2 regions of the Pseudaquabacterium rugosum genome follow, and region 1 is predicted to be linked to the other one. Evidence: predicted binding sites of a transcription regulator. Region 1 holds the regulator's gene; the other holds the start of a gene.
The links. Region 1 encodes FliA, which starts transcription of late flagellar genes. Its sites were predicted from a motif close to CTAAAGTTTNNNNNNNNNNNGCCGNTA; they were not measured.

Region 1 (3,398 bases):
GCCCCGCCACACGATGTCCACGCCGGTTCGTCCGTATCCGCATCCCCCGGCCCACGTGCCCGCCGATCAGGCCGCCGGTCTGCGCGCGCTGTTCGGCAACGGGCGCACGCGCCACCTGCCGCTGGTGCACAACCCCTTCGTGCCCGCCGGTGGCGTGGTGATGGAGCGGCTGTGTGCCGCACTGTCCGAGCACGGCCTGAACACCCTGGTGGTCGATGCCGCCGAGACCGCCTCCGAGCCACACGAGCTGGCGGCGATCGATCTGGCCGCCTGCGTCGAGCCGCTGTCGCCCCAGGTCAGCTACCTGGCCGCCCGGGGGCTGCCACGGCGCTACCTGGACAACCGCGCGACGATGGTCGGCCTGCTCGATGCCCTGCATCTGGCCGCACCGCAGGCCCAGGTGGTGGTGGTGCATGCCAGTGCCTCGGACCTGCGCCGCATCTTCGCCGGCCGGGCGCCGCGGCCGCTGCTGCTGGCCGGTGACCGCCCCGACAGCCTGACCGATGCCTACGCGTCGATGAAGCTGCTCAGCCAGTGGCTGGGCGCACTGGCCTTCGACCTGGTGATCGCCAGCAGTGCCCGGCCCAAGGGGGCACGGCGCATCGCCGAGCGGCTGGGCGAGTGCGCCGATCTGTTCCTCGGCTCGGCCCTGCACCACTGTGCGGTGGTCGATCCCCTGACCCCGGCGCAGTCCGCGCCGACCGCCGCGCTGCGCCGCATGATCGCCGCGCAACTGGCAGCCGACGACCGGCCCCAGGCCCAGGCCCTGGTGGCCCAGGGCGCGCGGGCGTCGGCGCCCCCCTGGCCGGCCGCACCGCTGGCCGCCGCACCGGCCCCGGGCGCGACCACGCGCGTGGGCGGCCGCCATGAATTCCCCGTTTCGACCGGCGTGTCCGCGCGTCCGGAGTCCGACCGCCCGGCCCCGCGCCGTGCGACCGGACGCACGAACTGACCCGATCGACATCGAAGCCTCGGAGACCCGCCATGTACACCGCCAAGGGCCGCCTGGACGCCAATGCGATGCTCAAGCAGTACAGCCCTCTGGTGCGCCGTCTGGCGCACCAGATGATCGCCAAGCTGCCGGCCAACGTCGAGCTCGATGACCTGATCCAGGTCGGCATGATCGGCCTGAGCGACGCCCTCACCCGTTTCGACCAGACCCACGGCGTGCAGTTCGAGACCTTCGCCACGCAGCGCATCCGCGGGGCCATGCTCGACGAGCTGCGCGGCAACGACTGGATGAGCCGCGGCGACCGTCGACAGCAGCGCAGCATCGAGGCCGCCGTGCACAAGCTGGAGCAGAAGCTCGGCCGCGCACCGAACGAGACCGAGATCGCCGCCGAGATGGGCATGGGCCTGCAGGACTACCAGGAGCTGCTGGGCAAGGTCCGCGGCACCCAGCTGGTCCATCTGGAGGACATGACCGGCGACGAGGGCGACGACGACTACCTCGACCGCCACGTGGCCGACAACGAGGCCAACCCGCTGGCCATGCTGCAGGACATGCGCATGCGCCAGGCGCTGGTCGAGGCCATCAAGAACCTGCCCGAGCGCGAGCAGTACGTGATGAGCATGTACTACGAGCACGACATGAATCTCAAGGAGATCGCGGCCGTGCTCAAGGTCACCGAGAGCCGCGTCTGTCAGCTCCACAGCCAGTCCATCGCCCGCCTGCGCGCCAAGCTGCGCGCCTGGTGAGCCCCGCGCCGACGGGCCCCGCGCAGGGCGTGGGGCGCCGCGTTCAGCCGGCCGGCCGGCGCAGCGCGTGCTCGCACTCCGCCTGGTCGCAGTCGGCGCACCAGGCATCCCAGCGGGCCCGCTGACGGGCCTCGGTCGCATCGCGTGCGTGCAGGCGGCTGAACAGGCCGTCCGCCGCCGCCTCCCGGTGCGCATCGGTCGGTGCCAGGGGCGCGGGGTGTGGCCAGCGCTGGCGCAGCAGCGGGGCGACGGCATCGATCGCCGCCTCGACACGGGCCTCACCCTGGCCGCAGACCAGCGACCAGCGCAGGCCGTGGCCGATCAGCAGGGACCGCAGGTGGCCGTCGACCGCCTGCTGGGCCGCCGGGCCGTCGCGCACGCCGGGATCGGCATGCCAGCCCAGATCGAGCGCGGTCAGCAGCGTCAGCGCGCAGTCACGCTGGGCGCTCAGCGCCGGTACGACCAGCGCCTCGTTTCCGAAGTAATGCAGGCCGTAGACCGCCGTCATCAGCGGCGTGGTGTCGGCCACCACGATGTCGTGGTCGATCGCCGCCTGTGCCATGGCCGCCTGCTGGGCGGCGGCGATCTGCGCCTGTTCGTCGGCCCGTGGCGTGCGGCCCTGGCGTTCGCACCAGCTGCGCAGGGCTTCCGGCACCCAGATCGCGCGCCGGCCACTGAGCGCGGCCAGGCGCGGCGCCAGTGCGCGGGCCAGCGCGGTCTTGCCGGTGCTCTCGGCACCGACGATGGCGATCACCAGGGCGCTCTCGGGCATCGGTGCGTGCGATTCGATGGACGGCCGGCGGCCGGTCGGTCGGGCGGGACGTGCCGGCGGGGCAGGTCCGCCGTCGTGCGGCGGACTCAGGGCGTGGCCGTCGGCCGCGCGGCGTACTGCACGAAGATCTCGTCGGGCCGGATCAGACCGAGCTCGGCGCGGGCACGTTCCTCGACCATCTCCAGGCCGCGCTTCAGGTCGTCGAGTTCGGCCTCGAGGGCGACATTGCCCAGTCGCAGCCCCTCGTTGTCGGCGCGCTGGTGTTCGAGCTGCGCCTGCAGCTTCTGCAGCTGGTGCTTGCCGTTGTCGCCGAACCACAGCTGCCATTGCAGCACGCCCAGCAGCGCCAGCAGGGCCAGGGTCAGCGGACGGAGCAGGGCGGACATGGGGCGCGCAGGGGTCGGACAGGTCGGGCGGCCGCCGTGACGGCGGTGCTCAAGCGCGACCGCCGGCGCGGTCCCGGCACGCAGCCCTGCGGGGCCACGCACCGGCACCGGCCGGCGGTCGCGAGGGGCCCGGTCCGGGCCGCCGGATCAGCCCCGGGGACGGGGCGACACGACGGCCAGGGCCGGGATCGGCGACATCAGCGCAGATTGTAGAAGGCCGAGCGGCCCGGGTAGACGGCGACGTCGCCCAGGTCTTCCTCGATGCGCAGCAGCTGGTTGTACTTGGCCATGCGGTCCGAGCGCGACAGCGAGCCGGTCTTGATCTGGCCGGCGTTCAGGCCCACCGCGATGTCGGCGATGGTGCTGTCCTCGGTCTCGCCCGAGCGGTGCGACACGACGGCGGTGTAGCCGGCGCGCTTGGCCATCTCGATGGCGGCGAAGGTCTCGCTCAGGGTGCCGATCTGGTTGATCTTGATCAGGATCGAGTTGGCGATGCCCTTGTCGATGCCTTCCTTCAGGATCTTGGTGTTGGTGACGAACAG
Region 2 (3,398 bases), 200 kb from region 1:
ACGATGCGGCGGGCCTGATCGGCCGACAGCGCCTTCTCGGACAGCGTGCCGGATTCCAGACCATCGAAGTCGCTGGCCGCCGCGACGATGCGCGCGCCGATGCAGATCTGCTCGCCGGCCAGGCCGTCGGGAAAGCCCCGTCCGTCCAGTCGCTCATGATGCTGACGCACGATCTGCGCGGCCCCGCGCAGCTTGTCCATCGACAGCAGCGCGGCCTCGCCATCGAGCGCATGGCGCTGGTAGCGCTGCATCTCGGCCGGCGTGTAGTCGGACACCGGCTTGGCCAGCATCTCGTCGCCGAAGCCCAGCTTGCCGATGTCGTGCAACAGCGCGCCGAGCACCACGTCCTGGCGCGTGCGGCTGTCGAGCCCGAGCAGCGTGGCCATGCGTCCGGCGATGTCGCTGACCCGCCGTGCATGGCCGGCGATGCGGCCCTGGCGCATCTCCAGCAGGCCGGAGAAGACGGTGATGGCCATCGTGAAGTTGGCCTCCATCTCCTCGTAGGCCGCCTCCAGCATGCTGTTGATCTGGTGGAGCTCGGCCGTGCGCGAGGCCACCCGCTGCTCGAGCGTGCGGTTGAGGTCCTGCAGCTCCGCGTTCTGCTGCTGCGTCAGCTGCAGCAGGCGGGTGTTCTCGTTTTCGAGATCGCGCCGGCGCAGCGCCTCGCGCACGACCAGCAGCAGGTCCTGGTCGTCCCAGGGCTTGGTGATGTAGCGGTGGATCTCGCCACGGTTGATCGCGGCGATGGTCGACGCGATGTCGGCATAGCCGGTCAGCAGCAGACGCACGGTCTGCGGATACAGCAGACGCACCTGTTCGAGAAAGGTCGCCCCATCCATGCCCGGCATGCGCATGTCGGAGATCACCAGGTCGACCGGCTGCTCCTGCAGCAGCGTCAGCCCCTCGGCCGCGCTGTTGGCGATGTCGATCGCGTAGCCCTGTGGCCGGAACAGGCGACGCAGCGCGTTGAGCACCGACGGCTCGTCGTCGACCAGCAGCAGACGCATGCGGGCCGCCTCAGGGGCAGCGGACGTTGTGGCGGGGGCGGTCTGCTCCGTCACCGACATGGTGGACTCCTGCCCGCGCCGATGCCGGGTCTGAGGGGCTTATCGGCGCCCGCGACCAGGACTGAAGTGCGGGCCGGCGCGGTGATGGCGGCGGCTCAGGCGCTCCGCCGGAGCGCCCGCGATCCCGGATCGCTCAGGCGCCGGCGGCGATGGTCGCGCCGTTGACGGCCGCGGCCCCGGGGCCGGCCAGGAACAGCACGCAGTCGGCCACCCGCCGGGCCGCCGCCTCGTCGGGCGGGCCGGTCAGGACCGGTGTCAGCACCGTGTTGATGCGCAGGCCGTCGGCCGCCACGCGGCTGGCCAGCGCGGCGCCGGCCTGAGCCAGCGCATCGGCCGCACTGGCCTCGGGCCCCGGCATCACCCGGCCCGGGCCGACGGGGAGCGTGCCGACGGCCGCGAGACCGGTGGCGCCGCGGTCGATGGCGCGCGCCGCCGCCCCCGGGGCGAGCGCCGCGGCCAGGTTGACGACCACGCCGCGACCGCGCGACCGCATGCCGGGCAGCAGGGCCTGCAGCGCCTGCATCGCCGGCAGCAGCCGGGCCTGCATCGCATCCCACCAGTCCAGCGGCTGCTCGCCGGCCTCGACGTGCACCGGCCCGCTGCCCCCCATGGCATTGACCACCACGTCCGCCACGCCGAGCTGGGCGACCAGGCTGGCGGCCATCTGCAGGGCCTGATCGGAGCGGGCGAGATCCGCCATCAAGGGCAGCACGTGCAGGCCCTCGCCGCGCAGGCGGTCGACCGCGGCATGCAGATGGGCCGGATCGCGGCCGGCGATGGCCACCCGCGCCCCGGTCAGGGCGAAGGCGCGGGCACAGGCCAGACCGATGCCGCGGCTGCCGCCGGTCACCAGCACGACCCGGTCGCGCGGACGCGACGGGGCCATCGGCACGGCAGGGTTCGGACGAGGGGCGGCCATCGACAAGGGGCGCTCGCCTCAGCCGCCGGTCCGGTCCGGCCCGGGCGCCCCGCCGGGCAGCGCCAGGCCGCGCTCGGCCGCCCAGGACTGCAGCGCCGGCAGCCAGGCGCCGAGCCGGCGGTCGAGCTCACGCCGCACGGTGTCGACCAGCACCTGGGTGCTGCGCTCGATCTCGAGGTTGAGCGCGGCACCGGCGGCCTTGTCGCCGAAGGTGGTCATGCGCAGCGTCTCGGGGATCAGCCAGACCTCGAAGCAGCCGGCGGCGGCGTCGACCTCGGCGATGGTCAGGCTGGCGCCGTTGATGGCGACATAGCCGCGGGCGAAGAGGTAGTCGCGGTGGCTCTCGGGCACGCGGATGCGCAGCACGTGGTTGTGCTCGGGCTGGCGCACCGACAGCAGCGTGGCCACGCAGTCGACATGGCCGCTGAGCACATGGCCGCCGACCTCGGCGCCCTCGGCCGCCGCGCGCTCGACGTTCAGGCGGCTGCCGACGGTGAGCGCGCCCAGCGTCGTCAGCGACAGCGTCTGCTGCATGATGTCGAAACGGGCGCGGCCGGGTGCCGGGCGCTCGGTGACGGTCAGGCACACGCCGTCGCTGGCCACGCTGGCGCCGATGGCCAGATCCTGGTCGAAGCCGGGGGGAAACTGCAGCTCGATGCTGCGCAGGCCGGGCCGGTCATGCAGTTGCACGACCTCGGCCACGCCCTGGACGATGCCGGTGAACATGGTGCGAAAGCGTCGGCGCCGCGCACATGCACGGCCACCGGAAAGGACGGAAGGCCGGAAGCGTAACAGCCCGCCGGCACGCCGCGGCGGCGGCAGGGCCCCACCTCCCACGACTGTCGGGCCCGGCCGCGCCGACGACAATCCGGCGCCACCATGGACCGCCCCGCGCCCGACGCCCCTGCCTTGCGCAGCCCCCGCGACCACCGCCCGGCCGACGACACCGCAGCGGCCGATGCGCCGGGTCTCGACGCCCGGGCCGGCGCCGGCTGGCCGGCCCTGCACCTGCGCACCCTCGACCGTGGCGACGGCCTGCTCGGCCTGCGCCCCTGCGGCCCGGTGCCGCCAGGGCAGCGCCGGCCGGTGATCGGCGCCCGCGCGGTCCCGCTGAGCGTGGCCTGGCTGGCGCCACAGGCGGCCAACGGCGGGCCGGCCACGGCCGCCACGGACTGGCTGCAGGCCCAGGGCCTGCATCCGCTGCCCGCGTCCGCCCTGCAGTGGCGCGGCCCGCCGCCGGCCGAATGGGCCGCCCGCACGCTGTGGACGCTGCCGCGCGAGGAGGACCACGGCGCGCTGTGGGACACGGCCCTGCCGGCCTGGACGGCGGCCGGCCATGCGCTGTGCGTGCATCCCGGCCATGCCCACGCGCCGCAGCCGGTCGACGACTGGCGCCTGCTGCTGACCGCCCC

Region 2: the regulator FliA is predicted to act here: its motif matches at 1,108-1,134, upstream of nosR (response regulator c-di-GMP phosphodiesterase, NosR family).

What each region holds. Positions count from the first base shown of each region.
Region 1 is NZ_JBBUTF010000004.1:72,169-75,566, forward strand. Features, by position in the region: gene AACH11_RS04670 (P-loop NTPase family protein) at 14-952, shown strand; gene AACH11_RS04675 (RNA polymerase sigma factor FliA) at 985-1,698, shown strand; gene AACH11_RS04680 (AAA family ATPase) at 1,742-2,470, opposite strand; gene ftsB (cell division protein FtsB) at 2,557-2,856, opposite strand; gene eno (phosphopyruvate hydratase) at 3,054-3,398, opposite strand, start outside.
Region 2 is NZ_JBBUTF010000004.1:274,935-278,332, reverse strand. Features, by position in the region: gene nosR (response regulator c-di-GMP phosphodiesterase, NosR family) at 1-1,067, opposite strand, end outside; gene AACH11_RS05505 (SDR family NAD(P)-dependent oxidoreductase) at 1,201-1,953, opposite strand; gene AACH11_RS05500 (riboflavin synthase subunit alpha) at 2,005-2,712, opposite strand; gene AACH11_RS05495 (DEAD/DEAH box helicase) at 2,866-3,398, shown strand, end outside.